4 regions of the Synechococcus sp. N32 genome follow, and region 3 is predicted to be linked to each of the others. Evidence: predicted binding sites of a transcription regulator. Region 3 holds the regulator's gene; each other region holds the start of a gene.

Region 1 (7,748 bases), 300 kb from region 3:
CCGCAGCCGTGAGCGGCAGCTTCAGCGGCCCCCCAGGAACAAACAGTGAACTGACCTGGCAAATTCAGATCACCGAAGAAGCCTCCACAACGGAAACCTCCTCACGCAACCTGGTTCAAGCCGCCTGAAGCAACGGTTCCACCCCGTGCAACTGGGGCTTCGGCGCCGAGCTGTGGGTGGCTGCCATCAAGGCCGGAATCTCGGCGCTGTTGTAGACGCGGAATTCACGCACCAGAGAAGCGCCCTCCTCACGAACCGCCTGGTTCAGAACAACGGAACCATCGGGATCGGAAATCGAACGGTGGAAAGTGCCAGGAGGGATGCGAAGGATGTCACCACCGCTCTCGAGCCGAACGATGTGGAACGGCTGTTCCCAGGCCAGGTTCACCAAGAAGAAGGTTCTGCCGCCACTGGCCGCGAGCAGATTGTCTTCTTGATGAGGATGCAGATAGAACTGCCAGGCTCCGCTCTCCGGGTCGTTGGGGGGCGACACCGCCGGGCCGCTGTGAATCACCAGGTCGCGCGCATTCGAGGTGTCCACAGTGACGTCGAAAAAACGAACCGACGGGGTGTCGCGGAAGCGCTCGTAGGCCAGCAGTTCAAACATGTCGATGGATCCGTCGGGATCCTTCAGCTGCCCCGTTGTACCGAGGGCATCACGCAAAAACGGTGACGATCACGACGGTTCAGCCCCCCAGATACGCCATTTCCGCATGGGTTGACGCAACGGCAGCTGGATCACGCTCCTCGCTGTAGCGGTCTTGACGCCGCTGCCAGAGCTGGCGCATGGCCCGCTCAAGCTGAAGCTCCGAGGCGAGCGCGGGCTTCAGATCGGTGCCTTCAGCGGAGAACAGGCAAGTGAACGCCTGCCCATCGGCGGTAACACGCAAGCGATTGCAATCCCCGCAGAACGGCTCACTGATGGAGGCGATCACACCGATGGATGAGGCGCCATCGCCATAGCGCCAACGCCGGGCCGTGCCACCCCGCGGTCGACCCAGCGGTTCAAGGGGCCAACGGGCATGAATGCGCTCCACCATCTGCGCCGCCGGCAGCACCTGGTCGAGCGTCCACTGGTTGCGGTTGCCCACATCCATGTATTCGATCAAACGCAGCTCCATCCCTTGCTTCCGGGCCAAAGCGGCCAAGGGCAACAGCTGATCGTCATTGATCCCCCGTTGGATCACGGCATTGAGCTTGAGCTCACCGCGTGAGGGGTCAAAGCCAGCGGCGCAGGCCGCCGCAATGCCGTCCTGCACCTGGCGCACCAGGCGGTCCCCGGCCACTGCGCCACCCTGGAGCCCAGCCATGCGCGCCGCTGCCTCCCCTTCCGCCGCATCCAGGCTGATGGTGATGCGATCCAGCCCTGCGGCGCGCAACGCCCGCGCCATCGGCTCCGACAACAGCACCCCGTTGCTGGTGAGCGCCACGGCCTGCAAACCGGCCATTGGATCCGAGCGATCCCGCCGGGCCTGCGTCACCGCCTCCAGCAAAGGCAACAAGCGACGGCTCAACAACGGCTCTCCACCGGTGAGCCGCAACGTTTGTGCCCCCAGGCGCGCGGCCACACGAATTACGCGCATCTGCTGCTCAAGGGTGAGCAGGCCAGAGGGTTCCTCCACATCCGGACAGCAGTACGGACAGGCGAGATTGCAACGGGCCGTGAGCGACAACCGCAACACCCCGATGGGCCGGTTGAGGCGATCTGCGAGCGGCAGCGACGTGCTCATCCCTCCAACGCTGCCAGATCTGCAGGGCAGTTGGCATTCACCAACGCCTCTTGAGGCAAGCGCACCGCCTGATGGGGAACGCAGGTCAACCAGTCCATCCAGCGCAACTCTCCGCGTTGCAGTTGCTGATCAAGGCAGGAGCGGAAGGGAGAACCGGAGGGGATCACCGCCAGCAGCGGCTGCAGCCGTTGCCCGTCATGGGCGACCGCTGCCTGCTCCGGTGCACGCTTCCAGGCTGCGATGAGTTGCCGGACAACGGCGGTGTTCAAACGGGGCATGTCCACCGGCAGCACCAGCAGGGCCTCCCCAGGCTGAGACGGCAACAGCCTGGCCAGCGCCTGCAGGGGGCCATTCCAGGGAGGGGATTCCAGCACCACGGAACATCCGGGCCGGTGGGCCAGCAGCTCTGCGTGCACGGGATGACGACTCAACACCTGCACCGGATGACCGAGCGGCAACAGCTGGTCGACCAGGGCCGTGAGCCAGACACCACCGGAGGGGTGCGGCAAGAGGGCCTTATCACGCCCCATGCGACGGCTGCTTCCGCCACTGAGCACACAAACCCGCAAGCCTTGATTCACATCGTCGACCAACAATCTGCACCAGCGAAGTCCAACAACCCACAAAAGTTGCAACCGCTACCAAACCGCTGCGGCACAAGATCACCTAATCCAATCAATCAGCCCCATTGATGTTTGCCTGGAAACACAAAAACACAAATCGGTAACCAATCTGACCAAACAAGGGGTAGGCGAATTGATTAACTGCGCGGGTCAAACGGATTCTCTTTTCGACCGTTTTGCCATCCCCGGGCACCTTTCCTTTTGAAGCCCGAGGTTCCTTCTCTTCTCCTCAATGCTTGGCGACCTTTGGTCGTTCCAGGGCAGGTACCGAACCCTTCACCTGACCTGGATCGCCTTCTTCCTGACCTTCGTGGTCTGGTTCAACCTGGCCCCTCTGGCCACCACCGTGAAAGCGGAGCTGGGTCTGACCGTTGGTCAGATCCGCACCGTGGCCATCTGCAACGTGGCCCTCACCATTCCGGCGCGCGTGCTGATCGGCATGCTGCTGGACAAATTCGGACCCCGGATCACCTACTCCTCGATCCTGGTGTTCTCGGCGATTCCCTGCCTGCTGTTTGCGTCCGCTCAGGACTTCAACCAACTGGTGGTGGCCCGTCTGCTGCTCTCCATCGTTGGCGCCGGCTTCGTGATCGGCATCCGCATGGTGGCTGAGTGGTTCCCGCCCAAGGAAATCGGCCTGGCAGAAGGCATCTATGGCGGCTGGGGCAACTTCGGCTCCGCCTTCTCCGCCCTCACCATGGTGGCCCTCGCTGGCTTCCTCTCCTTCTCCGGCGGTTTCGAACTGCCCACCGGCGCAGTTCTGAACTGGCGCGGTGCGATCGCTTTGACCGGCATCGTCTCGGCCGTCTACGGCTGCTTCTACTTCTTCAACGTCACCGACACCCCCCCCGGCAAGACGTATCAGCGCCCTGCGAAAACCGCAGGCCTAGAAGTCACCTCCATGCGCGACTTCTGGGGTCTGCTGGGCATGAACGTGCCCTTCGCAGCCATCCTCTGTGTGCTCTGCTGGCGCCTCTCCAAGGTGGGCTTCCTCACCGCAAGCACCTACCCCCTGGCCCTCGGTGCCGTTGCCGTCTGGTTTGCCTTCCAGACCTGGGGAATCATCCGCACCAACCGCGACCTGATCCTCGGCAACAAGGTTTATCCCAAGGAAGATCGCTACGAGTTCCGCCAGGTGGCGATCCTCGAGCTCACCTACATCGTGAACTTCGGCTCCGAACTGGCCGTGGTTTCGATGCTGCCCACCTTCTTTGAAACCACCTTCGATCTGCCGAAGGCCACCGCCGGAATCCTGGCCTCCTGCTTCGCTTTCGTGAACCTGGTCGCCCGTCCTGCTGGCGGTCTGATCTCCGACCGCGTCGGCAGCCGCAAGAACACCATGGGCTTCCTCACCGCCGGTCTCGGCGTGGGCTACTTGGTGATGAGCATGATCAAGCCCGGCACCTTCACCGGCACCGCCGGCATCGCTGTTGCCGTGGTGATCACCATGCTCGCCTCCTTCTTCGTGCAGTCCGGTGAAGGCGCCACCTTCGCGCTGGTGCCCCTGGTAAAGCGTCGCGTCACCGGTCAGGTGGCCGGCCTGGTGGGTGCCTACGGCAACGTTGGTGCTGTGACCTACCTGACCATCTTCAGCCTCCTGCCGATGTGGATGGGCGGCGGCGGCGAACCCACCCCCGAGGTGATCGCGGCTTCCAACAGCGCCTTCTTCCAGATCCTGGGTGTGGCCGGTCTGATCGTGGCCTTCTTCTGCTTCTTCTTCCTGAAGGAGCCCAAGGGGTCCTTCGCAGACCTGCACGAAGGCGAAACCGCCTGATCCATCTCCCTCCGCAGCACCCTGTTGCTGCACATCGACCCGGAGCTTCGGCTCCGGGTTTTGTTCTTTTTTTGGTTCCTGCATGACCAACTCACCCCGCAGCGTGCGCAGCCAGTGCCCCTACTGCGGCGTGGGTTGTGGCCTGGAGCTTTTGCCTCCTGCCGTGAAGGGTGAGGCCGTGAAACGGGATGCCGAGGGCAACCCGATGTGGACCGCCCGCGGCGACCGCGAACATCCCTCCAGCCTTGGCCAGGTCTGCATCAAGGGCGCCACCGTCGGCGAAACCCTGGCCCCAGGCCGCCTGCGCCAACCGCTGTTCCGCCAGACCCTGGAGGACGACTTCGCGCCGATCAGCTGGGACGACGCCCTCAACAAAATCACCGGCCAGATCCAGGCGAGCGTGGCCCGGCGCGGCAACGCCGATGGCATCGCCATGTACGGCTCCGGTCAGTTCCACACCGAGGATTACTACCTCGCCCAGAAGCTGCTCAAAGGCGCCCTGGGCACCAACAATTTCGACGCCAATTCGCGGCTGTGCATGAGCTCAGCGGTGGCGGGCTACACCCGCAGCCTTGGCTCCGATGGTCCCCCCTGCAGCTATGAGGACCTCGACCACTGCACAGTGGCGTTTCTGATCGGCACCAACACGGCCGAATGCCACCCGGTTCTGTTCCAGCGGCTGCTGAAGCGAAAACGCAAAAACCCCGGCAGCGTCAAGATCGTGGTTGTGGATCCACGCCGCACCGACACCGCCAAGGCCGCCGACATCCACTTGCCGATTGCACCGGGCAGCGACCTGGCCCTGCTGAACGGCATTGCCCACCTGGTGCTGCGCGAAAACGGCCAGGATCCGGCCTTCATCGACGACCACACCGAGAATTACGACGCCTTTTTTGACGTCGCCGCCCGCTGGACCCCCAGACGGGTGGCCCTGTTCTGCAACATCCCCGAAAAACGCCTGCGAGAAGTGGCGGCTCTGTTCCACCGGCGCGAGAAGGTGCTCAGCCTCTGGTCGATGGGGGTGAACCAACGCCGTGAAGGAACGGCCGTGGTGCAGGGGTTGATCAATCTGCATCTGCTCACCGGCCAGATCGGCAAGCAAGGAGCGGGCCCGTTTTCCCTCACCGGCCAACCCAACGCCATGGGCGGACGCGAAGCCGGAGGCCTGGCCCACCTGCTGCCGGGCTACCGCCTGGTGGCCAACGCCGAACACCGCGCCGAAGTGGAGCAGGCCTGGCAGCTGCCGGCAGGACGAATCAACGCCAAGCCCGGATTGGCGGCCTGGCAGCAGATCGAAGCCATGGAACAGGAGGCGCTGGATCTGTGGTGGGTGGCCGCCACCAACCCCCTGGTGAGCCTCCCGGATCTCGACCGGGTGAAGTCAGCCATGCAGAAGTGCCCGCTGGTGGTGGTGAGCGAGGCCTACGCCGACTCGGAAACATCCCACTACGCCCATCTGCTGTTGCCCGCAGCCCAGTGGAGCGAGAAGGCCGGCGCCATGACCAATTCCGAACGGCGGGTCACCTACTGCCCGGCCTACCGGCGTCGTTTCGGCGAGAGCCGTCCCGACTGGGAGGTGTTTGCCGAGGTAGGCCGGCGCCTGGGTTACAGCGAGCAGTTCAACTTCGAATCAGCAGCTGAGGTGTACGCCGAATTCACGGCTCTCACCCAGGGCAGGCTTTGCGATGTGAGCGGCCTCAGCCATGAACTGCTGGAAGACGCAGGACCGCAGCAATGGCCCTATCCCAGCGGCAGCACCCCCACCACAGAAGCCAAACGCCTCTACGAAAACCATCAATTCGCCACCCCCAACAAACGCGCCCGCTTCAGCACCGATCAACCGCTGGGACTGGCGGAACCCCCCTGCGACACCTATCCGCTGGTGCTGACGGTGGGCCGCTACCTGGGCCAGTGGCACACGATGACCCGCACCGGCAAAGTGGAACGGCTGATGAAACAGCATCCCGAGCCGCTGCTGGAGATTCACCCCGGTGACGCGCAGGAGTTGAAACTGCGCAACGGTGAACTGGCGGCGATCAGCTCACGCCGCGGCCACCTGACCGCCACCGTGAAGGTCACCGATCGCATCCGGCGTGGATCGGTCTTCCTGCCGATGCACTGGGGATTCACCCAGGAGAAGGCCTGCGAAGCCAACACCCTCATGCACGACGAGGCCTGTCCTGTGTCAAAGCAGCCTGAACTCAAGGCCTGCGCGGTGATCGTGGCTCCCGCCGTCTCGGTGGTGAAGCCCGTTGAACAGCAGAAAGGACGATTGGAAGCCCTGCGCCGGCTGCTCACACCAGCACTTCGCTGAAGGCTGCCTCAAGGTTGTGGTGGTCATGCCCAGGCCGAACCAACTTGCACAAGGCAAAACGGTCCAACTCACTGAGTTGGGTCCACTGCTCCAGGGTCAGCGCCACACCCCGCACTGTGGCCGCGTCCTGCACCACGGCGGGCAGCTCCGCCTGCTGTTGCCAGGGGGCACCGCTCACCGGTGGCAGATCCTTAGCCATGCCATCGGCCATGGAGCGCGTGCAATCGCGCAGGTGCTGGCGAAGCTGCTCGAGAGCATCAGCCTCATCCGGCCAATCCACCAGGGCTTGACGTTGCTCCTGGGAAAGTTCAAGCCAGTGGTTGAGCTTCAACTTCACCCCACACAGATCCAATTTGCGTCGCACACACAGAGGAATACAGCGCCAGTTGCCGATGAAATCCTGTTCAAAGGCAAAGCAATGGCTGGCGGAATTACGACAGCTGGACATCAACCAAAGCCTTGATCGGTGTCAATGATGACAACGGAAACCCCCGGAAACAGAGATGTTTACCCCGATACAAATGTTGGCCTGTGCGCTTCGCCCTCTCCCTCGGAATGCTGCTGGGAATGTCCCATGGATGGGTCACGGCGGAAGCACTCCAACAGCAGCCCATGCAGGGCTTTGATTCCATAGAAACTGTTAATTCCGCTACACAATTCAACCCATTTAGTAGTCGTTCACACCAATTTTTTCCATACTGAAGCTCTGTTCAAAGAGTTTCTGCCGTGACCAGCAGCATCTCGTCCGCTTCCGGCCGCAGCCCCATCACACTGGCCGCCGGTTTCCTGGGTGCCTTCATCGTGGGTTCTCTCGCCGTGCAACTGGTGCGCAGCCAGACGGCTTCCGTTCAGGCCGGTGCAGCTGGCGTGGAGCCGGTGATCGCCGGTCCTGCCGCTCTCTGGGCTCCTTTGGCCGAGCGCGACATCGCCAGTGCCACCGCAGGCGCAACAGCCCAACCCACTGCTGCCATCCAGCCCGCCGTTGAGCCTGTTGTGGGTTCAGAAGCCACCCTCTGGGCTCCCTTCGGCGAGCGCTGATCGCACGGCCCAGACAGCACAGCCCACCAGCCGGCCCGCATAAGGTGCCGGCATGGGGATTCAGCGCCGTCACTTCCTCCAGCAAACGGGCGGTCTGGCCTTGGCCGCCCTGATCCAAGCGCGCCCCGTCGAGGCAGCAGAGGAGGGGTTCTGTACCCCGGATGATCCGCTCGAGGCCCTGATGGCGGGGAACCGCCGATTTGCCGAGGCCTGGCGCCAGGCCAATCAAAACAACGGAACGACGCACCGAACCGCGGATCCCGACCCGC
Region 2 (7,748 bases), on a different contig from region 3:
CACCTTGATGGCGCACGTCGCCTCTGCCTCCATGTCGTTTCAGCCCTTGGATCGGGTGGAGGGTTGGTTGATCGAGCGACGTTTGGATGCAAACCAGGATCCGATCTGCCGTGCGTCTGTGCCAGGACCTGGCACCTGGTTCTCGGCACGGGTTCATCTGGATGCGAACGACGAGATGGTAGTGCCTGCCGGACTGCATCGGCCGGACGAAACGAGGCTGGAGGCTGTGCGTGATGCGCTCCGGCGTTGTCGCGCCAGTGTTCTTTATCTGTAGCGGATAAAGCTTTGTGGCCGGGGCCGCTGCTGATCTGAAATCGAGCTATGAAATCGGTGTCGGCAGTTGCAAAATCGTCGACTCCTCACACCACCTGAGCCTCCGCCAAGCGCGGGGGCTTTTTTTTGATTGATCCCGAACAGCACCTTTCGATTTTGTGCTCAGCAAATGTTTTGCGGTTTTGATGTTTTTAACCGCTAAATCTCTGATGTATTGCATCGAGAGGCTTGATACAGGAGGGCAGTGGATCCAGGAGATCTGCTTCAAAACGGAGTTCAAAGCCTTTGTGAATGCCCGCACCAAATCGCGCGCCACGTTGAAGACCTATCGCGTGGTGCATGTCACCTGGAACCAGGTGGTCACCGTTGTGCAGGGATCAGCTGAACCCCATTGATCTGGCTTGCTTCGGCGTTTCCCGAGCCGTTGCGATCCCGAAGACTTCAAGGCTCTTTCTTGGATGTGAAATGTCCTGAGCCATAACCGGTGGCCCAGGGGCCTGTGGCCATGATCCTCACGCGGTATCTCAGTAGTGAAGGTTGGGTGGAGGAGTGTTCCCATGCCAACGCTTTTGATGCCTACATCGACGCACGGCGACGCTGCGTGCTGCGGGGCTGTCCTTATCTGCTGGTGGATGCAGAGACCGGCAGCACGGTCTCCGTGCTCACGGTGAAACAGTGTTTACATCAGTACGGCGTCGAAGGGGATTTTCCGGCGTGATCCCTGAGGGGATCGACGCAAGAGCCGGCAGGATGGCGGTTGCTGAAACATCCCGATGGCGACGTTTCTGGTCACCGGCGCAAACCGTGGGATCGGCTTGGAATACTGCAGGCAGCTCAAGGCCCGTGGCGATGATGTGGTGGCCATTTGCCGTCAAACCAGTGATGAACTGGAGTGCCTGGGAGTGCGGGTGGAAGCCGGCCTTGAGTTGAGCGACAGCCAAGCCATTGATGACCTGGTGCAGCGTCTGGATGGTTTGCCCCTCGATGGCGTCATCCTCAATGCCGGGATTTTGCAGTCGATGGGCCTGTTGGATATGGATCCCTCCGGGATTCGCCGCCAGTTTGAGGTGAATGCCCTTGCTCCTTTGCTGCTGGCCAGGGCGTTGGTGGATCAGATGCCCAGCGGAGCCAAGTTGGTGCTGATGACCAGCCGCATGGGCTCCATCGACGACAACAGTTCGGGAGGCTCCTATGGCTATCGGATGTCGAAGGTGGCGCTCAACATGGCCGGAAAGTCGTTGGCGATTGATCTGGAACCGCGGGGCATCGCCGTGGCGATCTTGCATCCCGGATTGGTGCGCACCCGCATGATTCGCTTCAATCCCAGCGGGATCCCCCCCGAGCAGTCGGTGAAGGGGCTGTTGGCCCGGATCGATGGCTTGACCATGGCCACCAGCGGCAGCTTCTGGCATGCCAATGGTGAGTTGTTGCCGTGGTGAGGCGGGAGACACGCTTTGGGCTTTGATCCGCGTCAGTGGTCAGGCGGAGGCCCTGAACAACGGGTCACCAGCAATGTTGAGGCGTTGCTGGCGGAGAACGACGCTTTGCGTCGCGAGGTGTTGCGGCTCAACCGTGAGTTGGAGCGACTGCAACGTCAGCAACGCCAACGCATTCGTACGGAGCCCAGATCCCATCGCCCCTGGAGTGAGCCATCGGCACAAGCTCCACCGCGCATCAGCAGCCAACAGGTGCGGGCCTGGGGGCAGGCCCTCGCTCAGCAGCCGGGATGGACGGCACTGCGTCAGCGCGGATTGGAGTTGTTGATTGACCAGCTCAACCGCAGTGGTTTTCCTGCCCACTTAACCCTTGAACAGCGGTTGGATCGGTTGGTTCGTGGGCTGGGAACAGATCTCATGGCGGCGGTGGGAGCCAAGCCGAACAAGCAAACAACGGCCGTTCTGGCGGCGTTTGCCTTGTTTGGGGTTCGCGCCAGTGAATGGCTGGATGAGGATCCACAGCGTGTGGTGGAGCAGTTGCGTCAGCGGCAGGACCAATCAGGTTCAAGGCGGCAGGGTCGCCGCACCCGAACGGACCAACGTCAAACGGATCGTCAGGACGATGGTCACGCCCGTGATCCACGCCGTGCCGCTTTAAGGGTGTTGGGTTTGGAGGCCAACGCGTCCCTCGCTGAGATCAAGCAGGCGCATCGAAAACTGGTGAAGCAGCACCATCCCGATCTCGGTGGTTCTGCTGAGGCGTTTCGACGCGTCAATGAGGCGTATCAGTCGTTGGTTCAGTGACGCTCTTGTCCGATGATCTGGGGCAGCAACAGGTGGTGTTAATGCCGGTGGAAGTTGGTGTGGTGCTGATTGGTGCTGGCTTTGCCGTGGGTGTGTCCCTCGCCGTCGCCGTTTGGTTTGAACGTTGGAAGGCAAAACATCCCGATCCTGAAGGCAAATGAGCCATAAAAAAGCCCCGCCGAGGCGGGGCTTGTAAGAGGTCGTCATGCTGTTGTCAGCTGGCGACTTTCTGACCGCGATAAACAAGAACCGGACGTTGAACGTTGGATGCAGCAGCGTTGTTCTGGTTGTACTTCTGGCCGCGATAGGTCAGGGTCATGATGGGTTCCTCGAAGCAAGCTCAGGTCCCCGTTCCATGGCCTGAGTCGAACTGCGGTCAACACGAGTGCTGACTGAACGTAGTGGGTAGCGGTTGCTACATATTGGTTATATCCATGGGGTCAATCCCTGTGTCGTTCACGCCGATACAAACCAGGGAGATTGGTTGCTCGTGAATTGATGAACTCAGTCTGGGTCTGGGTTCTTGGCTGTGATGAATTCAACAATGAATCCTGCTGAATGTATCTTTGCGATACCAGTTGACCTCTGAGGCGGCTTTTGGTCCATCTCGTCATCCGATGGTCCTTGGTCGGCTCTTGGGGCGGGTGGTGGTCAATGGTGGATTTTCGGAGGTTCGTTCCCAGGGGGGGATGGAACGCGCATTGGTAATCCCTCCAACATTGATTGAAAGCAATCACCTCGACCCTCTTCTTGAACATATGGGTGCAACTCCCGTTGTTGGCAATTGAAAACTGAGAGCTGTCGAAACAACTTCCCAGACCCAATTTCTTCGTGAAATCCCAATCCCAAATCATTTGCGTCAAGCGTCACTTTGCAATGAAGAAATCGCGTCCCAGTGGTGTCAACAGATCCTTTTCTTTCTCCGCGTTGCGTATTGATGAACGACTGAAATCGATGCAGATTGTTCCTCCATATCCGCTCGGATTGATTCCGCTGGATTTTCTCGATGACGACGATTGACGTGGCCTGCTCTGCATGAGTCCTGAGAGCGTCTGTGTGGGCTGTTGATTGTGTGTTGTGTGGGATTGGTCTTGGTGTCTGTTGAGTGCCGTCTGAATGGCCTTGGCGGATTTGCTGTAGGGCCAATGGTTGTCTACGCAACAGAACCACAGCTCCAATAGAGATATTTTCCAAGGCTCCGCTCTGAATGTCATGAGCTATTGGGAGCAGAATTGGAGGAGGAATCTCAAGCTAATCACTGTGGATGAGGTGCCACCCGCACAGCAGATTCAGGTGTCGAGATGGTTGAAGCAAAGAACAGAGCTTCTGCTCGGGCAAATACAGCCAGTCGATGCTGAATCTCTTGTTCAAGAGTTTGACGACTATGAAGATGCTTGCTGCTAGTAATGGACTGGCTTGATGGCTTGGGTTGGGCAGGAGTGATTTCAGTTGGAATTTCTTTCCTCTGGGATCTGTTCTTGCCTTTGAATCTGTTGGTGATTGGTGTTATCTACGTGACCACATTTATTGGCTGGCTTTTTCTCACAAGAAACAAAACCAGTATCTGAGGTCAAGCCCGTTTTCACCACAGAAAAATGCAAACCCCCATATCGATACGCCAGGGACGAAAACGACCCCATGGGAGTGTCCAGAGTCTGTGGCTTGAGGCCTGCCAGGGGGTGGTCTTTTCTTTTCCCATCGCCTGCCAGGTGTGGATTCGGCAGGCTTGTTGAGAATGGTCCGGCGCTGGCTAACAACAGTGGACACCGAGAAGCATTGGGGCCACTGACTGGTGTCTCTTTTGTGGACTCTTGCTTTTTCGACAGAACCGAGCGTGACTGGCAACAATGGATGGAGACAGGCCTGGATGCACTGACCGGCGCTGTTGTCGCCTTGAGGAAGAAAGGGAAGGAAGAGCCACCTCGCGATCCCAAGGACGCAGCCAGGTTCACCCCTAAATCTTCACCACACGGTGCCGACGACACCTCACCACGGTGCACGAGGCAAACCAGAAGCAATGCCGAAATGGCAGCCAATGACACTTGACCCGCAATGAGGTCTGGTTACACCGAGGAGGTTGGTAGGAGATCTGATGGAGATTCACCTTCACCACGCCCAATCACTCGGCGAACTCATCCTGGATGGACGACACACGCCATTTCGCGCATTGGCTTGCCCGTTGAAACCTTCGGTGGTGAGAAGCGAAAGAGGGGCAAAGCGTCACAAGTAGTTCGGATGTAGGCCTGACCTCGGTATGCCGATCCTGCATATCGGATTGATTTGCCCCATCACCTCTGCCTGAGCTCATCAAGATGAATTTGGTCTCAGGGGGGTGTGCTTTGCAGAGCGGTCACCCCTTTGTTTCCACCTCGTTGGCCAATTCAGGTCCATCCACGTAGCAAACCGCTTGGTTTGGCCACATCGCATGGACGATCCGATAGGTAGCCAAGGTTGAAATTGCCTTGCGTCGAGCATCGATCAAGGCCTTGAACTCAGTCTTAAAGTTCAATTCCCTGATCCATTGATGATCAGGACCTTGGCGTTCGATGAAGTACATGCCGAGAATGGCTCTCAGAGTGAAGCTAGAAGGTAGATGCGTTCAGCAGCTGTGCATCTCTGTTTCCTGGATTCAGGACACCCATCTGCTGATTGGTGTCAGGTGATGCGTTCTGCCCTGTCGAAGCAGGGTTACGACAAAAGTGCTCCGTTGGACGACTGACCTTGGAGCGGCGAGGCCACCTCTACGAGGGCAGTGGCTTCGCTTACCTAAAAAAAGAGCCCCCCAGCTCTGAATAAAGGGGCTCGTGTTTGTTGACTTGCTCAGAGTGGCGACAAATCGACCCGGTGTGAAGTTGGGTCAGAGAGCCCTCATCCAAGCCTCAGAACTGTGGATCACTCAGTGGAACAAACAGTGGACAAAAGAGAATCTCTTGGCCTCCAAAATCCCTGTATTGCCAACGGTTCTCTGATTCTTTGCTTGAGAAACTGTTTCCTCGAAGCAACTCAGGTCACCGTTCCATGGCCTGAGTCGAACTGCACCTAGCCGAAGACGAGGTGAACGTGATTGCGTAGCAGTTGCTACAGATCTTTTATGGGGGTGGTGTCAATCGACGTTTCGTTCGTACTGTTACAGAACAGGAAATCTGTTCGGCTCCGATGGGTTGATTCAGGCCCTTTAAGTGCTTCAAGCGCGTTTGGGTGGTGTGTGCACCGGGCGTGGCTTGAGTTGAGGTGCTTTCTGGGTCATCACGGCTGAAGGTGAATTGAGTCGATTCTGTCGCCGCTTGAATGGTCGGAATGATGGATCGGCTACCGATCACGAGGTTCAGGTCCTTATCGCTCTGGCTTGGACTCAAAGCTTCCATTAATTCGTTGTTCTGCTGAACAGTTCTGCTGCGATTGAGTGATCCTTGATGCTTACTCAGTGTGAAGCTGATTGCGCCGAAAGACGCCATCCGTACGGTGTGGGCAGGTCAGTTTTCGCGGTCATGAACAGCTCTCAGAGCAAGGATGATTGGGTGAAGGCGCAGCAGCACAAGTTCCACAAACCCATTGATGTGGACACATTGATGTGGGTGCGCAATCGCTTAATGCGCTTGGAAGTGGAGGCCCGTTGGGCCGACCGCATTTGCGTGTTTGAAGAGTTCTTTCCCAACGATGCGATCATCCCGCGCATTTAAATCTCAGCCATGTTTTTGACTGTCTTTGGCCAGAAGGGTGGTGTGGCAAAAACCTGCACCAGCATTCATCTGGCCTGTGTCTGGGCCCAGCAGGGCTTCTCGGTGTGTGTTGTTGATGCGGATCGCAACCGTTCAGCAACCGCCTACGCCGCCCGGGGGATGCTTCCGTTGGAAGTGGTGCCTGTGGAGGCTGCAGCAAAGGCCACCCGCAATGCCCAAGTGATCATCACTGACGGGCAGGCCAGCAGCCACGAAGATGAACTCAAGAATCTTTCGGCCGGAGCAGATCTTGTTTTGCTGCCCACTACGCCGCAGTCGAGATCGGTTGAGCTCACTGTTGAACTCTCCTCAATCCTCAGGCAGATGGGCACCATGCATGCCGCGCTGTTGGTGAAAGTGGACAGCCGAAAACAACGGCTCGCCCAGGAAGCACGCCAAATTTTGGAGGGTTTTGATGTGGATGTGATGCAGGCGGAAATCCCCTTGTTGGCGGCGTTTGAAAAAGCAGAAGCGGAGGGTGTTTGTGTGTCGAATGCCGTCGATGACCGTGGCCGTGCCGATCTGCGGCGCATGGGAGGCTGGGCGGCCTATTGCCAGGCTGCTGTTCAGATCCGTGATCGCTTGTCGGCAGTAACGCCGGACGCCATTAGTGCTTGATCAAGAAACAGCTCACTTTTGGCGTCGGTCGCCAATCAGACAGATCTTCTGAGCTTCAGCCGCAATACTTACCTCAGCTGATTGAAGGTTGATGGGTCGCAGTTCTTGGTTGAAGAATCCCACCCGTTGCTCAGCAGCATCCACCTGGCAGCCCCAGGCGCAAGCCGCTTCTTCTGCTCAGGTGACGGTGAAGGCCTCCACCGCGGCGGTTCTGCTCAAGACGCCGAGCATCTCCACCAAAGCCGCATGATCGAAGCCGTTGTAATGCTTGCCATTGGTTTGTCGATGGCAGGCGTGGTTCTTGGCAATCTGAACAACGACGAGCCCGTTTAAGTTCAGAAGCAGTTGCTGCTTTTGATGGCCACCTCATTTGCCTTCATGCTCGGGCAGCTTGAGATCAGCAATCTCACAGCGGTCTTCCTCGCTCTGGTGGCGGTGGTCTTTGTTAGCAGCTTTGCTGTGGTGTCCTTGCAGACCGGTGAGCTAATCAAACCTCCAAAAAATGAATAACACGTTTGAGCTGAATGGCCGGCAGATTGTTTTGAAGGCGTCCAGCGATCGTGTCGTCGCAGAACGGGTGTTGCGCCACATCCAACGGCGGATGCATGAAGACGACTGGCGGCCCTACACCAGCAAGGCCGATGCCGTTCAAGCTTGGTTTCGTCTCGGCGGGATTCGAGCTCAAGTGCTTGAGGCTTTGAATCTGGTCTGATCGCGCCCTGAAGCTCAGAACGATCCCAGCAACTGGGTCATCGCTGCTGCGGCACCGATGCCACCAAAGAACAGCACCAATGGCAGAAAAACAGGCCAGCGGACGGCTGAATCTGAAGCCATAAAACGGTTTCATCTCCAGACGACGCTATTCATTCCCTCTTCTCTGTGGCGATGGCGACCTTTT
Region 3 (7,748 bases):
TTGCCGGACAGCTTTGGCTTCTCTGCTGGTCTGCCTGCCGTGGCGTCAGCCACCGGTGTGCGCTGGTTCTGCACCCACAAGCTGGCCTGGAATGCTGACAACCCTTTCCCCCACCGCTTGTTCCGCTGGCGCGGACGGGGACGGTCGGAACTGCACAGCCTGATGCTGCCGCCGATCGGGCGCCGCGCCGATCCTGTGGAGATGCTGGACGAGCAGCGGGCCTGGCATCAGGCCACGGGGCTGGAGGCGGCGCTGTGGATTCCAGGTGTTGGTGATCACGGTGGTGGTCCCACCGAGGAGTTGCTGGAGCAGATCGAGCTCTGGGAAGGGCAAGCAGCCGCCTTGCCCACCCGAGCCGGCACGGTGCGGGAGTTCTTGGCCGAGCTGGAGCAGGGTGATCAGGCCTGGCCTGTGTGGCGAGATGAGCTTTTCCTGGAGTTGCACCGCGGTTGCGCCACCAGCCGTCCGGATCAGAAGCGCCACAACCGAACGCTTGAACGGCTCTTACGGGAGGCTGATGCAGTCTCAGCCCTGTTGGCGATCGCAGGTCGCGACAGCGGCAGCAGCGATTGGCGCCCGCTGTTGTTTCAGCAGTTTCACGACATCCTTCCGGGAACCTCTATCCCGGAGGTGTTTGACCAGGCGGAACCGGTCTGGCGCTCGGCCCGGCGCCAGGCCCGCCAGGAACGCGATCGGCGGCTGGCAAGGCTGCCGCGTCCAGAGGACACAGCAGCGGTGTGGAGTTGGTGGGGTCTGCAGCCTTTGGCGTCCTGGTCGCCTCTGGTTCGCCTTCCTGCGGGATCGTGGTCAGCGGATGCCGTTTCACTACCGCAGCAAAATGCCGCTGCTGGTGGTACCTGGGTGCAGCTACCGCGTCAGCACGGGATTTGTTCGGTGCCGCTCCGGCGTGAACCAGGCTTGACGTCCTGTGCGGCTGAGCCCCGTCAGGCTGTGGTTATCACGTCGCTGGGGGCGGGAGCTTGGCGTGTGGGCAACGGTCTGATCGAGCTCGATGTCTCCTCGGCCGGACTGCTGGCTTTGCGGGATCGCGATGGACGGGATCAGTTGTCGTCTTCCCTGCAGTTGGAGCGCTATCGGGATCGGGACGAATTCTGGGATGCCTGGGATCTTGCGGTGGACTACCGATCTCAGCCCCTGGGTGTGCTCTGTACGGATTCCCTGGAGTGGCTCGATCAGGGCCCCCTGGTGGCGCATCTGGTGCTGCGGCGCCAGCTCGGTGCCAGTTGCCTGCGTCTGGACCTGCGGCTGAAGGCCGACACGCCCTGGCTGGAGCTGATTTGCGGTATCGACTGGCGCCAGACCCATGAGTTGCTGCGTTTTGAGCTGCCGCTGGCGACCCCCGCCGTCCGCATCGCTGCCGACACCAGTGGAGGGGTGATCGAACGGCCGGCTGCACCGATGACGGCTCGGGAACAAGCCCGTTGGGAAGTGCCTGTGATCTCCTGGTTCGCCTCGCAGTCGGCGGCTCCCGGAGGCGGGATGGCCGTGTTGCTGGACGGCCCCCAGGGTGTGGATTGGTCTTCAGATCGACTTGGCATTTCGCTGCTGCGGGGCCCGACCTGGCCAGATCCCAGTGCTGATCGGGGGTGGCATCGCCAGCGCTTGGCCCTCATGCCGTTCGCCGGCTCATGGAGCGATGCCGGTGTGTCTCAGGCGGCCATTGCGTTTCGTGAGCCCGGGTGGTGTGCGGACTTGCCGGCGGAGCAGCGCCAATGGTTTCCATCGCTGCCGTTTCCACTCACGCCGGTGGGTTTGGAGCGCCATGCCGATGGTTGCGTGCTGAAGCTGCTCAATTCGGGATCAGCGCGCTGTCGCTGGACCCCCGGAGCGGGGTGGAGGGTCCGCAGGGAAGCCGACTCAATGTCCGCTCCCGCCGTGGTGATCACCCCAGGGGAACTCGTCTCCCTGGTGGTGGATCAGTCCTCGTGATCGTCGAACGGGTCGTCGAGTGCTTTTGATGGAGGGCCAAAGGCCTGATACACGCCAAATCCGGTGAGTCCGAACAAAACGGCGAGCACGCCAATGGCGACGGACAGGGCTGGGGACGACGTTTCCATCACATCTCTCGACAGGATCAACCCCGAACCGGAGTCGGCCCCTACAGTATCGAGACTTCAAACCACCCGAGACCCGGCGTCGCCATGGCACAACGCACCCGTCTGGGAGACCTTCTCCGCCCACTGAACTCCGAGTACGGCAAGGTGGTTCCCGGATGGGGCACCACTCCCGTGATGGGCATCTTCATGGTGCTGTTCCTGGTGTTTCTGCTGGTGATTCTTCAGCTGTACAACAAGTCCCTCATCCTCGAGGGCATCAACGTGAACTGGAACGGCCTCGGCTGATCTGCACCCATGAACATCTTCGGCGTCGGTCTCCCCGAAATGGCGGTTATCGGCGCCGTTGCCTTGTTGGTTTTCGGGCCGAAACGCCTGCCCGAGCTTGGTCGGACTCTTGGTAAAACCCTGAAGGGCTTCCAATCCGCCTCCAAGGAATTCGAACGAGAGATCAACAAAGCCATGGCTGATCCGGAAGTTTCCGGTGAGGCTGCGAAGCCGGTTGAAGAACTTCCCCCCAGCGACTGAGTCGTTCCAGCGGTATGACCACTGATCTCAAGCTGGTGGTGGGTCTGGGAAATCCGGGTGCGAAATACGCCGGCACCCGTCACAACATCGGCTTCATGGCCCTCGAGCTTTTGGGTGAGCGCTCTGGGTTCAGTTTTCGTCAGCAGGCCAAGTTGCACGGTCTTGCAGCCGATACAGGGGTTGGTGAGCAGCGGCTGCGCTTGCTGATGCCTCAGACCTACATGAATGACAGCGGTCGTGCCATTCGTGCGGCTCTCGATTGGTTCGGCCTGGAGCCTCACCAATTGTTGGTGCTGGTGGACGACATGGATCTTCCGCTGGGTCGTTTGCGGTTGCGGGCCCAGGGCAGTGCCGGCGGGCACAACGGTTTGCGCAGCACTATCCAGCATCTCGGTACCCAGGGGTTCCCTAGGCTGCGGATCGGCATTGGTGCGCCGGCTGAGAACCCTGCCGAACGCCGCGCCCGAACGGTGTCCCATGTTCTTGGTCCGTTCAGCAAGGCGGAGCAACCCTGTGTCGGCGCTGTTCTCGATGCTGTTCTGGATGGGATTCAACGTCTTCAGCGCCAGAGCTTTGAGCGCGCTGGAACCTGGATCAACGGGTTCCGCTATGACCTGGAGTCGGTCGACTGATGCCGGCACTTCCGGCGACAACGGCCCATTTGCGGGTGCTCCGCCAGTGTTTTCAAGCCAAGTGCGTGGAGGGCGAAGTTTCTGCTGGAGGGTTTGAGTGGCAGTTTTCCTGGGCCTTTGATCGCGGTGAACTTGTGGTTGAGCCATCCCTGGGACGTGCCCTGATCGAGGATGCCCTGCGGCGGTTTCTGGTGCGTTCTGATTACAGGCTGGAACCAGGGGGTGATTACACCTTCATGGTCCGGGCCAGGTTCTGAGCGAGAACGTGGGATCAGGCTCAGGCCATTTCAGGCGGCATTGCAGGTGCTCCTCAAGCATCACCAAAGCTGCAACAGCATCCAGATCCACCGGTGGAATGCGCAGTCCTGCTGGCAGCATCCGTCGCCAACCTCGAGCTGGCCACAGCGCCCAGTAACGCTGTCTCGCCCTCAGGGTTGTTCCCTGCTCCGGAACCACAGTGAGATGGCCCAGCCGTTCCAGTCGCTGGATCCAGGCTCGGCTTCCCGTGCCATCGCCGATCAGGATGCGGTCGAGAGCTTGGTCTTGATTCCAGTGCTCCAGCCAGGGTTCGACGGCCTCCGGGGCCAGCACATGCCCTTCGCGCACGAGGCCGAGCTGAAGATCGGCCAGCACAAGACCACATTTGCAGCGGCCTGGATCGAGGACGGCCACCCGTTTCATGGGGAGGCCTGAATGGTGACGACGACAGGATCGGCACTGTCGCTGACCCCTGCGGAAATCACCTCCAAGACCACGCTTTGGCTGGGTCCTTCCATCAGGGTCTGGGCCAGTTGGGAGAGGGCTGATCCATCGAACTGAAGGCCTTCGGTCAGGGATCCCCGCCGCTGCACTTCGGCATAGGCCGAGGCAAGGAGAAGGTTCAATCGTGTGCGAATGCCCTCTGAAGTGCGTTCATCCGGTTGCAGTGTGGTGGTGGCCAGCACGTCTCCGCGTTGGGTCACCGGCCGGTTCGGACGCACCTCGGGGAAGGCGTACACCGCTGTTTCACCTCGCAGCACATTGGTGGCTGAGCGCAGCGAGATCACCCAGGTCTCTGGTTTGCGGATGATGCTTTGCAGGCGTTCCACATCGCTGCGCGGAACGCGGATCAACTGCCGTTCGGGTGCTTCGCCAGGTCGCACTTTCCCGTAGGCGTTGAGATTGGCCTCCTGCAACAGCCTGTCGACAGCCTGTTTGGCCTGGTCCGGAGCATCGAGTCGAACCGTTGCTCTTGCCAAGGTCTGTCCGCTGCTGATCACCACCGATCCACGCCGCAAGGCGACCAGATTGCGTTCCAGTTCTTTGAGTTCCTGCTCACCGGCTCGGATGCGGCTGCGAACGCTGTTGAGTTCGGCTTCTGTGCGCTGGATGTCCGCATCGCGGGAGGCGATGTCCTGACTGAGGCGTTCACGTTCGGCTTCGAGTTGGGCCAGCTCCTTCTGAAGAGGAGCCAGTTCGAGGCGCAGGGTGTTGGCCCGTTGCTGTGATTGCTCGAGCTCAATGGCGATCCGTTTGGTTTCCGTTTGGGTCTTGTCCCGTTCCCGCTCGGCTGCCTTTAGCTGCTGACGGCTGTCTTGGAGTTTCTCCTGCAGGGCATCCAGTTCAAACAGGCCCACCCGCAACTGCCGGCTCACCAGAAGCATCAGGCCAAGTGAGAGTGCGCTGATCAGGCTGCCGGTCAACACCGTGATCAAAACGGCAGTGCGCCGTGGGCGCATGCTGAACAAACTCAGTCGCGCTTTGCCGACGCGGCTGCCCAAGCGGTCGCCCAGGGTCGACAGCACGCCCCCGAGCACCAACAGAACCAGAATCAGTGCCCAGCCGCTCATCGCTGCACAAGTCGGGCGATGGAAGGCCTAGCTGAAGCGTTTGGCCAGCGCGATCGGATCCAGAACGGTGATTTTCTTGCGGTCAATCTGAACCAGACCGGATTGACGCAAGTCTCCCAGCAGACGCGTGATTGTGACGCGTGTTGAGCCAATTGCTTCAGCGATGGCTTGATGGGACAGGCGCAGGTCGATGGTGATGCCCAGCTCATCTGCCACGCCGAAGTCCCTGCAAAGCACCAGCAGGAAGCTCACCAGTCGGGATGACATGTCCCTATGGGTGAGGGTTTCAATCATCGTCTCGGTCTGCAGAATCCGGCTGGAGAGACCCTGAAGCAAGCGCAGGCCAACGCTGGTGTCTGCTTCGATGGCGGCCTTCACGGAGGTCGCTGGTGCCGTCACCATTTCGACCCGGGTGAAGGCCACAGCGTGATAGAAGCGGTCGGACCGTTGGCCTGTCAGCAGTGACAGCACCCCGAAGAGGCTGTTCTCGCGGAGCAGGGCCACGGTGATCTCTTCTCCCGATTCGTAGACGCGGGACAGACGAACGGCCCCCCGGCGGATCAGATACACCCGTTCTGCGGGATCTCCAGGGAAAAAGATGGTCTTGTTGCGATCCACCAGTTCACTGCTGGCGCCATCGAGATCCCGGATGATCTCCAGCAGAGAACGATTGGCGGGCTCTGCGCTGGGAGCTGGAGCCACCATCTGCGGGGCGTATCGGCTGAAACCTCGGCTACTGGTCATGACAACCCCCTGGTGTGGCGAAGTTACGGAGCCGGCGGTGGCCGCCATGTAGCGGTTATTACGTAACGCTGCTGTGCTCGTTGAAGGCCTGGCGTTGAGCCTGCATTAGGGATGTCAATCCCGGCTCTGCTAAATCCAGCAGCTCATTGAGTTGGCTGCGACTGAAGGGCGCACCCTCCGCAGTTCCCTGGATTTCCAGCAGACGGCCATCGCCGGACTGCACAACGTTCAGGTCCACCTCGGCTCGGCTGTCTTCGCTGTAGTCCAGATCCAGCAAGGCCTGGCCATCAACCAAGCCCACGGATACAGCCGCCACCTGATCGATCAGGGGCGATTGCTCCAGCACTCCCTGGTCCACCAGTGATCGGCAGGCTTGGTCCAGGGCGAGCCAAGCCCCGGTGATCGAGGCCGTCCGGGTGCCGGCGTCCGCTTGGATCACGTCGCAGTCGATCAGCAAGGTGCGCTCCCCTAAGCGCTCCATGTCGATCACGGCGCGCAGGCTTCGGCCGATCAGCCGCTGAATTTCCTGGGTGCGACCCGAGAGTTTCATCAGCTCCCGTGATTGCCGCTGTGGGGTGGATCCGGGCAGCAACCGGTATTCGGCGCTGAGCCATCCCAATCCTTCTCCCTTGCGCCAGCGGGGAACCTTGTCCTCCAAGCAAACGCTGCAGAGAACAGCGGTTCGGCCGGTGTGAACCACAAGGGAGCTCAAGGCAAACCCCATGGGATTCCAGGTCACCGAGAACGGTCGCAACTGCTGCGGGCGACGGCCATCAGTGCGTTGTTCAGGGGATTGGCTCATCGGTGGTGTGCAGTTCGTCAAGCCTCGCAGGCGGTTGGTTCTCGCCCTGTCCAAACACCATGGGTGGTGTCAATCCCCTTGTGGAATGTGATCTCGCCGCTACATTCAAGGTCTCGCCGGGGTCGCCCGGACAGATGCTTCCGTGATGACCACAAGCCTCGCCGACCCCCAATCCTTCCCAAATTCCCTGGATCGGGATCAGCAGGCCTTGCAACGGGCGGGCCTGAGGCCCTTGCCTGCCGTCACTGATCCGCCACCCCTACATCTGGTGGCTCCCGAAGGGCAGCTGCAAGTGCATACGGCGCCTTATCGAGGCAGTTTCGCCAGTGTTCTCAGCCAGGCCATGCGAGCTGCCGGCTTGGGCAGTCGTGTTCTGATCAGTCAGTTCCTTAAAGGGGGCGTGCAGCAGGGACCGGCCGGCCGGGTGCAGCTCTGCGGAGGCCTCGTCTGGCTGCGGCCGGAAGTGCCCCTCTGCCTCTCCTCGCCGGGGCATCCCGGTGGTGCGGAGGCGGTGGCTGAGGTTTGGTCCATCTGCCGTCAGCATCTGATCCAGGGAGATCTCGACCAGCTGGTGTTGGATGAACTCGGCCTTGCCGTGGCCTTCGGATACCTGGATGAGGCGGACGTGATTGCAGCCCTTGAGCAGCGGCCCGCTTCGATGGATGTGATCATCACTGGACCTGCAATCCCCGCCGGTGTGGTGGAGATGGCAGATCAAGTCACGGAGTTGCGCCGAGGTTTCTGATGCTCAAGTGCGATCGCTGGATCACTGAACAGGCCGGGCAGGGAATGATCGAGCCATTCCAGAGCGGTTTGGTCCGTCACCTGGAGCCCGAGCAGAAGCTGCGGCCAGTGCTGAGTTTTGGTTGCTCCTCCTACGGCTACGACCTACGCCTTTCTCCCCAGGAATTTCTGATCTTCCGGCATGTTCCAGGCACGGTGATGAACCCCAAGCGGTTCAACCCGGCCAACCTCGAACCCACTCCCCTTCATGAGGATGAAGATGGGCGATATTTCATTCTCCCGGCCCATTCCTATGGCCTCGGTGTGGCCCTGGAGAAGTTGAGGGTTCCCCCCAACATCACCGTGATCTGTTTGGGCAAGAGCACCTATGCCCGCCTTGGAATCATCGTGAACA
Region 4 (7,748 bases), 310 kb from region 3:
CGGTGGGAACCGTGTCGAGGTGCGACCCGGTCACCAGGGCAGGGCGGTGGGGATCGAGGCCTTCCAGACGTCCGATCAAGTTGCCAGCGGCATCAACACGCACCTGCATGCCGAGCTGCTTCATCCAGTGGGCCAGCAACTCACGGCCTTGCACATCCTCCGGCGAGAACCCGCGTCGACACACGCTTCCGTCCGGCTTAGCGCCAATGTTGGCCAGCTGCTCAATCGTTCCGATCAGCCGGTCACGGTTCGGACGTGTGACAACTTTGCTTCGCTCAATCCCGGTTGCAGGGGTGGTCGGTGAAGCCGAGATGAGCGCTGGCAATGCCGTGACCTTCAGTTCAAATTAAAAAACACCTTCTCCCGAACTGGCTGATCAGCCTGTAGCTAGCGCAACGATTTAATCCTGACCAAAGAATTCAAACGGGCATGAGCACCCGCCAGCCCAGACGGTCCGCCTCCCGGCGGGCCAGGGCTGGCACGTCTTCCGCCACAAACATGCGGTGCAGCATCTGCACACCCAGCAGGTGATTGATCACCGCATCCATCTGCACACGCTCCGCGTCGGTGGTGGCCGGGTCCTCGTGACGGGCAAACAAGGCGCGCACACCGGCTTTGCTCAACAAACCAGCGGAATCGATCGCCTCATCGCTGAGGTAGTCGTCGGCGAGCTGCTTCATCTGCTCCCACTTCTCAGGCTCCGTGTGAGCTGGCGGAGCCATGAAGGCGAATTTCTCACGCCGGTACAACACCTTCGGCAACAGGCCTGCCATGGCTTCCCTCAGCACGTATTTCTCGGTTTTCCCCTTGATCCGCAATTCGGGCGGCACCTGCACCGCCACCGCAGCCAGATGGTGATCCAAGAAGGCGGGTCGTGCCTCCATCGAATTGGCCATGTCGACCCGATCGCCACCCCAGGTGAGGATCTGGCCCTCCAGCATGGTCTTGATCCAGACGTACTGGGCCTTGTCCAGGGCATGGCGCCCGTCCAGTTGATCCGCATCCAGTTGCGCGGCAATCGCCTTGCCCGGCGAGTAACCCTCCAGGGCTTCGGCATGGGACTGCGCCAGAAGCTCCGGCACCAAGGGCGCGCAGGCCAGCCACGGCTGCAGGCAACTGGGGGTGAAGCCGACCACCGCATCAAGATCGGGGTCATCCACCTGGTTTTCAGCCAGCATCGCCCCCTGCACCAGGGCATTGGACTGCTGCAACAGGCTTTCCCAGCTGGCGCGCTCCTCCTGCGACAGGTCATCCAAACCGTGGAGGAACATGTCGCGGCGAAAGGCGGGGTAACCACCGAACAGCTCATCGGAGCCTTCGCCGGTCATCACAACCTTGTAATCCACGTCGTTGACGTGGCGGCTCATCAAGAACTTCGCCACTGCCAAGGTGTTGTAGATCGTTCGCTCCGCATGCCAGATGGTGCGCTCCATGTGGCCGTAGAGCTCCTGACCCGAGAGACGCATCAAATCCTGCTCAGCGCCGGTGGCTTCGGCCATCTCCCGGGCAATCGGCGACTCGTCGTAACGGGCGTCGTCAAAGCCGATCGTGAACGCCTTCACCGGTGCCTGGCTCACGGCTGAGGCCAAGCCAAGGATCGAACAGCTGTCGATGCCGCCGGAGAGGTAACAACCCACCGGCACGTCAGCCACCATGCGCAGCTCAACGGCCTCCAGCAATGCCGCACGAACGGCAGCGATGTGGTCGACTTCGGTTCGCTTGGGGTCCCGCTCGTCCTTGCGCGGAAAGTCGACGTCCCAGTAGGTGGACTCCGACACCTCCAGATGGCCATTCACCCGTTGCACCTTGAGCACATGGCCGGGCTTCACCTGATGCACCCCGGCGAAGGCTGTGGTGCCGGGAACCATGGTCTGCATCAACTGGTGGAACAGACCCTCCGAGGTGAAGCGCCGCTCCACCGCCGGATGGGCAAACAGCACCTTCAATTCAGAACCGAACACCAGACCCTCAGGCGTCATCGCCCAGTACTGCGGTTTGATGCCGAAGCGATCCCGCACCAGGTAGAGGCAGTCTTCGGAGCGATCAAACAAGGCGAAGGCAAACTCACCGCGCAAGAGGGGCAGGGTCGCCTCCAAGCCCTGGCGTTGGTACAGCCGCAGCAGGATCTCGGAATCGCTCTTGCTGCTGAAGCGCACCCCCTGGGCGGTGAGGTCAGCCCTGATCCGCTGGAAGTCGTAGAACTCACCGTTGTGGGCCATCAGCACCTCACCGTCATCGGTGAGGAAGGGCTGCCGCGCCCGTGACTCATTCAGGTCAATGATCGAAAGGCGGGCATGGCAGAAGCCGACGCCGGCCTGATCGAGCACCTCAACGCCGAAACCATCGGGCCCGCGATGGGCCTGAATCGCCGCCATGTTGACCAGCAACTGGCGATCCACCGTCTGTTGACGGTCGGCATTGAAAACACCTCCGATTCCACACATCAGCTCACCTCAGATCACATCCATCACGCGTTCGGCCCGATCCACCATGCAGGTGAGCAGGGCCATCCGCAGGAACACGGCTCCCCTGGCCTGGCTGAAATACCAGTTGTGGGGCGTGTCATCCAGGCAGGTGCTGAGTTCCGCTCCCCGCGCCAAGGGATGGAGCACGATCGCTTCCGGTTTGAACGGCATGTCGCGGGTGAGGCGGAATCCTCCGCCATGTACCTCATAGGAGTCGCCGACCCAGGCAATGGCATTGATGTAAACGACATCCAAGTCGGGCACTTCAGCCTGAAGATCCGTGCTGGAGCGCACCTTCATCCCACAAGCTTCAAGCTCCTCCAACTGTCCTGGGTCGAACAGCGGCTGATCCGGCTCCAACTCGGGGGCATGAATCACCACCACCTCGTCCACGGTCTGCGGGAATTTGGCCAGGATCCTCAACAGGGAGCGAACCGTTCGCATCCGCGAAGGGATTCCGACGATCCCAATGCGAATCCGATCAGCGGGTGCCACTTCAGCTTCAGCGAGCTTGGGGCGCCACTTGAAGATCGTGTACAGATCGGCCATCGCCTGGGTGGGATGCTCATCGATCCCATTTCCAGCGTTGATGATCGGGATCCGAAGGGTTGACGTCATCGCATAAACGGCACCGGGATCGCTGTCCCGAAGCACCACACAATCGCCGTAGTTGTTGAACATATGGGCGACATCTTCGAGAGACTCGCCCTTGGCGATCCCTGTGGTGGCCCTGTCGGTGATGTTGATGGAAGTACCGCCGAGTCGGTGCCAGGCACTGTCAAAGGACAACCGGGTGCGCGTGCTTGGTTCGTAAAACGCGTTGATCAGAATCTTGCCGGTAAGCGGCGTGTTGTGACGGCAATAGCGATCTGGATTGCTCTCAAACTTCGCCGCCAGGCGAAACACCTGCAACAAAACCTCTGGGCGAAACGGTTGGATCGACACCACGTGCTGATCCACCAAATCCTTCAAAGGTTCAACATCTTCAGCAATCGCGGCCAGCAGCTCCTGGGGTTGGTTCTGCCCGTAGACATCGGGCCCCATCGGCTCAAACCGAATCTGAACCGAAGACGCGTCCACAACTGCTGTTTTGGCCTGTGCCATAGCGGGATCTGATCAACACTCTGTTTGCCAAACCGAGTGCTAAAGCCAGGAACTACATCTTTTACCGGTAACAACAACCACACTGCTGCGTCCACGAAGAAGCAGCTTCTTAAGCAAAGATCCGGAAAAGAATGTTCTGTGAAGCCTGGCTTAGGGAGACGTCACCAGACGCGTCCGTTCCTCCACTCCACCCACCAGATCAGCAGCAGCACGAGCACCGACAGCACCAGGGCGAGCTGACTGGTCACCAGCAGAAACTGAAAGCCAGAAAGACCAACGAGGCCGGCCATCAAGGGAAGCGTTTGGATCATCCCTCCTCCTGCAACAAGGTGAAGTCGAAGCGTTCCGGCCAGAACCGACTGCCAATCAGCATCACAACCGCCGACACGGCCGCCGAAAACACAGCAGCGCAATAGGGCGCGATCAGCACATAGGCGAGCAGACCCACAACGCTGCCGGAGAGCATGGCCGCAATGGCAGCGGTGCGGTTGGCCGTGCGCCAGTAGAGGCCACACGCCACAGGCCAGACCGTGGAGGCCACCAGGGCACCAGTGAAGAACAGAACAGACGCAAGCGAATCCAGCCGCGGCCAAGACAGCGCCAAAGTGATGACGGCCAATCCCACCACCATCAACCGCGCCGCCTGCTTGAGCTGCAGGTCGCTGGCCTGGGGGCGCAACAGGCGGAAGTACACATCCTCCGCCAACAGATCAGCGGTGGATGCCAGCAGCGAATCGAGTGTGGAGGTGAGTGAGGCAAACACCACCACAAACACCAGAGCTGCGCCACCGGCCCCGAGCAGATCGGCTGCCATCACAGGGAACACCATGTTCACCTGCTCGAGGGGCAACTCACGGGCCAGGGCCACCAGTCCGATGGAGCCCGTCACCATCGGCACGCTCATCCAGGCGATGCCCCCCAACACGAAGGAGGTCATCACCACCGAACGCCGACTGGCGAAAACCCGGGACCACCAGATGTTGTTGTGAAACACCTCGCCCATCGAAAAGAGGGCGGAATTCCAGGCGATCAACAAGCCCGCCGGCAGAAGCAGATCAAGCCGATCGGGATGCCGGGCCAATAAGGAGGCATGCACCTCGGGCATCGGGAATTGGCGGAAGGCAAGCACCGCCACCACCGCCAGCAGCACCATGATCAACAGCGACTGGATGAAATCGGTGCCGATCACGGCCCGCATTCCACCGAACAGGGTGTAGACGGTGGCAACACCAATCACCACCACCATTCCCACGTGGTAATCAAAGCCTGAAAGGGCCTGCAGCAGCAGGCCAGCACCCATCGCCTGGGTCATCAGAAAGCCCAGGGTGTAGATGGCGGTGATCAGCATGAACACCCACCAGGACAGGCGTCCGTAGCGCAATCGGATGAAGTCGCCACTGGTGCGACCGTTGGGCATCAACTGCTTGATCCGGGAGGCCAGGGGGGCGAACAGAATCAGGCCAAGCCCGGCCAGCGCATAGCTGAACATGCCCCAGAGGCCAGTTTTGTAGCCGAATTCAGGAGCGAGCAGGGTGGTGTTGCCGGTGACCCAGGAGGCCATCAACGTGGCCGTGCTCAAGGCCAGCCCGATGTTGCGCCCCGCCAGCATGTAGTCGTCGGCATTGCCTTGACCACGCCGGCCCCAGGCAATCCCCAGCGCCACCCAGAGAACAGAGAACAGCACCACCAACGCCCAGGCGATCCCGGGCTGAAGGAAGGGAACCGAGTCAGCGGACATCCATCGACCCCCTGCGGTTCCAATACATGTGTCCGCGCAGAATCATCACCACCGTCGCCGCAGTCACAACGGCACCAAGGGCAAAGATCAGTCGCGCCCAGAGCAATTCATCCAAGTCGAAGAGCGTTTGAACTCCAGAAACAGATAAGCAAAGGAGGCACCCTGCCCTGGCCCTGTGCCCTCGATTCAGGTGCCTACGGATACCCAAACAACAGGCGATCAGCGTCCTCTTGCCTGAAATTGCGGAATGTGTAGCAACCACCACCCGAAGTGGAGTGGGGCGACGCCTTGGATAAACCTCGATTGTGCGATCAGGATGTTCACCGACTACAAACCGACAGTCGGCTTCGACGAATATTTCTGCGGTGAAACGGCCACACCACGCGCCGATCTGGCCCCACTACTCGCATCACTGGGGCAGATGGGATTGCCCGAGCTCAACCGCAGCCATGCCTCAGCCAGCCAGCTGCTGCGTCGCCTCGGCGCCACCTTCCGCCTTAACGATTCCGGGCTCAAAGGCAGCGAACGAATTCTCCCCTTCGATCCCTTGCCTCGGCTGATCGGCCGCAGCGACTGGATCACCCTGGAGAAGGGACTGCTGCAACGCCTGGAAGCCATCGACTGCTTCCTCGCCGACATCTATGGCCCCCAGCAGATCCTCAACGACGGTGTGATCCCACGGGAAGACGTTGAAAGTTCCTCCGGTTGGCGACCTCAGATGCATGGCATCAGCCTGCCCCTCAACCGCTGGTGCCACATCTCCGGGCTCGACCTGATCCGCGACGGCAAGGGCACATGGCGGGTGCTGGAGGACAACCTGCGCTGTCCGTCAGGGGTGGCCTACTTCCTCGAGAACCGTCGGGTGATGAAACGGTTGTTCTCTGGCCTGTTCGAAGGCCGTGCCGTTCAACCGATCGACGACTATCCCTCCCATCTGCTGCGCACCCTTCAAGACCTGGCGCCCTGGAGTGACACCCCCCGCGTGGCGATCCTGACGCCCGGGGTGTTCAACAGCGCCTATTTCGAACATAGCTACCTGGCTCAAGAAATGGGCATTCACCTGGTGGAGGGGCGCGATCTGGTGTGCGAAGGCGGCCGGGTGTGGATGCGCAGCACCAATGGCCTGGAACCCGTGGATGTGATCTACCGCCGCATCGACGATGATTTTCTTGATCCCACCGTGTTCCGCAAGGACTCGATGCTGGGGGTGCCGGGCCTGATCGACGTGCTGCGGCAAGGACGGGTCGCCATCGCCAACGCCCCTGGCACCGGCATCGCCGACGACAAGCTGATCTACGCCCACGTGCCGACGATGATCCGCTACTACCTCGATGAGGAGCCGATCATCGAGAACGTTCCCACCTACCTCTGTGCCCGGCCAGACGATCAGCGCTATGTGCTCGAAAACCTCGAGCAACTGGTGGTGAAATCAGTGGCGGAAGCCGGAGGCTACGGAATGCTGATCGGCCCCCAGGCCAGCCGAACGGAGCTGGCGGACTTCGACACGAAGATCCGTGCGAATCCCCGCAACTTCATCGCGCAGCCCACGCTGCAACTCTCCACCGTGCCATCCCTCAGTGACGGTGAGCTTTACCCCTGCCACGTGGATCTGCGCCCCTACGTGCTGCGCGGCACAAGCAGCTGGGTGAGTCCAGGCGGACTGACCCGCGTGGCCCTCAAGCGGGGCTCCCTGGTGGTGAATTCGTCCCAGGGCGGCGGCTGCAAGGACACCTGGATCGTCGACGACCAACGGATGGCGGCACCGCAAGCCCAGGAGACTGTGCCGTGCTGAGCCGCGTTGCCGATTCGCTCTACTGGATCAACCGCTACCTGGAACGGGCCGAAAACATCTCGCGCTTTCTGGAAGTGAGTGAAGCGATGGCATTGGACTGTCCTCCGGGCAGCGCCGAACCGTGGCTGCCGCTGGTGGAGGTGACGGGAGATCGCCACCGCTTCGATACGGCCTACCCCGGTGCCACGCCCAAACAGGTGGTGCGCTTCCTGCTGCTGGACCGCAGCAATCCCAACAGCATCGTGAGTTGCATTGCGATGGCCCGGGAAAACGCACGGCAGATCAGGGATGTGATCACCACGGAGATGTGGGAGCAGATCAATGATCTGCACTGGAGCCTGCAGGACGACGAAGACATCTGGCGGGAACCGGTGCAGGAGCAACTGCGGATCATCCGCCGCGGCTGCCAGCTCGTGTACGGAATCACCGACACCACTTTGAGCCGTGATCTGAGTTGGCTGTTTAGTCAGCTGGGACGTCTGATCGAACGGGCCGATAAAACCTCCCGCATCCTCGACGTCAAATATTTCCTGCTCCTGCCCACCCCTGAGGAGGTGGGCGGCGTGCTGGATGAACTGCAATGGATCACCCTGCTGCGCACAGCGGGGGCTTATCAGATGTACCGGCAGAGCATGCAGCACGCGATCAG

Evidence for each region. The regulator NtcA, encoded in region 3, controls nitrogen genes in cyanobacteria. The targets are predictions, from matches to a motif close to GTANCNNNNGNTAC.
Region 1: DXY35_RS04710 (molybdenum cofactor guanylyltransferase) is a predicted target of NtcA. The motif match lies at 2,359-2,372, and genes of this name have one in related genera.
Region 2: DXY35_RS09700 (DUF4278 domain-containing protein) is a predicted target of NtcA. The motif match lies at 2,919-2,932, and genes of this name have one in related genera.
Region 4: DXY35_RS04685 (circularly permuted type 2 ATP-grasp protein) is a predicted target of NtcA. The motif match lies at 5,498-5,511, and genes of this name have one in related genera.

The regions. Positions count from the first base shown of each region.
Region 1 is NZ_UCND01000011.1:206,955-214,702, forward strand. It holds gene DXY35_RS04695 (transglutaminase family protein) at 1-128, shown strand, start outside; gene DXY35_RS04700 (hypothetical protein) at 116-607, opposite strand; gene DXY35_RS04705 (GTP 3',8-cyclase MoaA) at 687-1,730, opposite strand; gene DXY35_RS04710 (molybdenum cofactor guanylyltransferase) at 1,727-2,323, opposite strand; gene DXY35_RS04715 (NarK family nitrate/nitrite MFS transporter) at 2,586-4,127, shown strand; gene DXY35_RS04720 (nitrate reductase) at 4,210-6,441, shown strand; gene DXY35_RS04725 (nitrate reductase associated protein) at 6,422-6,889, opposite strand; gene DXY35_RS04730 (hypothetical protein) at 7,168-7,479, shown strand; gene DXY35_RS04735 (carbonic anhydrase) at 7,532-7,748, shown strand, end outside.
Region 2 is NZ_UCND01000015.1:219,059-226,806, forward strand. It holds gene DXY35_RS09675 (hypothetical protein) at 1-274, shown strand, start outside; gene DXY35_RS09680 (hypothetical protein) at 459-668, shown strand; gene DXY35_RS09685 (hypothetical protein) at 779-991, shown strand; gene DXY35_RS09690 (SDR family oxidoreductase) at 1,047-1,712, shown strand; gene DXY35_RS09695 (J domain-containing protein) at 1,728-2,513, shown strand; gene DXY35_RS12795 (hypothetical protein) at 2,510-2,674, shown strand; gene DXY35_RS09700 (DUF4278 domain-containing protein) at 2,728-2,832, opposite strand; gene DXY35_RS09710 (hypothetical protein) at 4,864-5,070, opposite strand; gene DXY35_RS12800 (hypothetical protein) at 5,603-5,968, opposite strand; gene DXY35_RS09715 (hypothetical protein) at 6,002-6,193, shown strand; gene DXY35_RS09720 (ParA family protein) at 6,203-6,850, shown strand; gene DXY35_RS12805 (hypothetical protein) at 6,942-7,100, shown strand; gene DXY35_RS12810 (hypothetical protein) at 7,208-7,360, shown strand; gene DXY35_RS09730 (hypothetical protein) at 7,353-7,562, shown strand.
Region 3 is NZ_UCND01000011.1:510,712-518,459, forward strand. It holds gene DXY35_RS06240 (glycoside hydrolase family 38 C-terminal domain-containing protein) at 1-1,950, shown strand, start outside; gene psbN (photosystem II reaction center protein PsbN) at 1,938-2,078, opposite strand; gene psbH (photosystem II reaction center phosphoprotein PsbH) at 2,163-2,363, shown strand; gene DXY35_RS06255 (TatA/E family twin arginine-targeting protein translocase) at 2,373-2,603, shown strand; gene pth (aminoacyl-tRNA hydrolase) at 2,618-3,235, shown strand; gene DXY35_RS06265 (DUF3146 family protein) at 3,235-3,492, shown strand; gene DXY35_RS06270 (resolvase) at 3,470-3,916, opposite strand; gene DXY35_RS06275 (DUF3084 domain-containing protein) at 3,913-5,064, opposite strand; gene ntcA (global nitrogen regulator NtcA) at 5,092-5,808, opposite strand; gene rph (ribonuclease PH) at 5,867-6,610, opposite strand; gene DXY35_RS06290 (cob(I)yrinic acid a,c-diamide adenosyltransferase) at 6,756-7,355, shown strand; gene dcd (dCTP deaminase) at 7,355-7,748, shown strand, end outside.
Region 4 is NZ_UCND01000011.1:198,123-205,870, forward strand. It holds gene DXY35_RS04665 (Zn-dependent hydrolase) at 1-325, opposite strand, end outside; gene asnB (asparagine synthase (glutamine-hydrolyzing)) at 420-2,444, opposite strand; gene DXY35_RS04675 (aspartate carbamoyltransferase) at 2,454-3,569, opposite strand; gene DXY35_RS13175 (hypothetical protein) at 3,731-3,859, opposite strand; gene DXY35_RS04680 (sodium:solute symporter family protein) at 3,877-5,307, opposite strand; gene DXY35_RS04685 (circularly permuted type 2 ATP-grasp protein) at 5,624-7,099, shown strand; gene DXY35_RS04690 (alpha-E domain-containing protein) at 7,093-7,748, shown strand, end outside.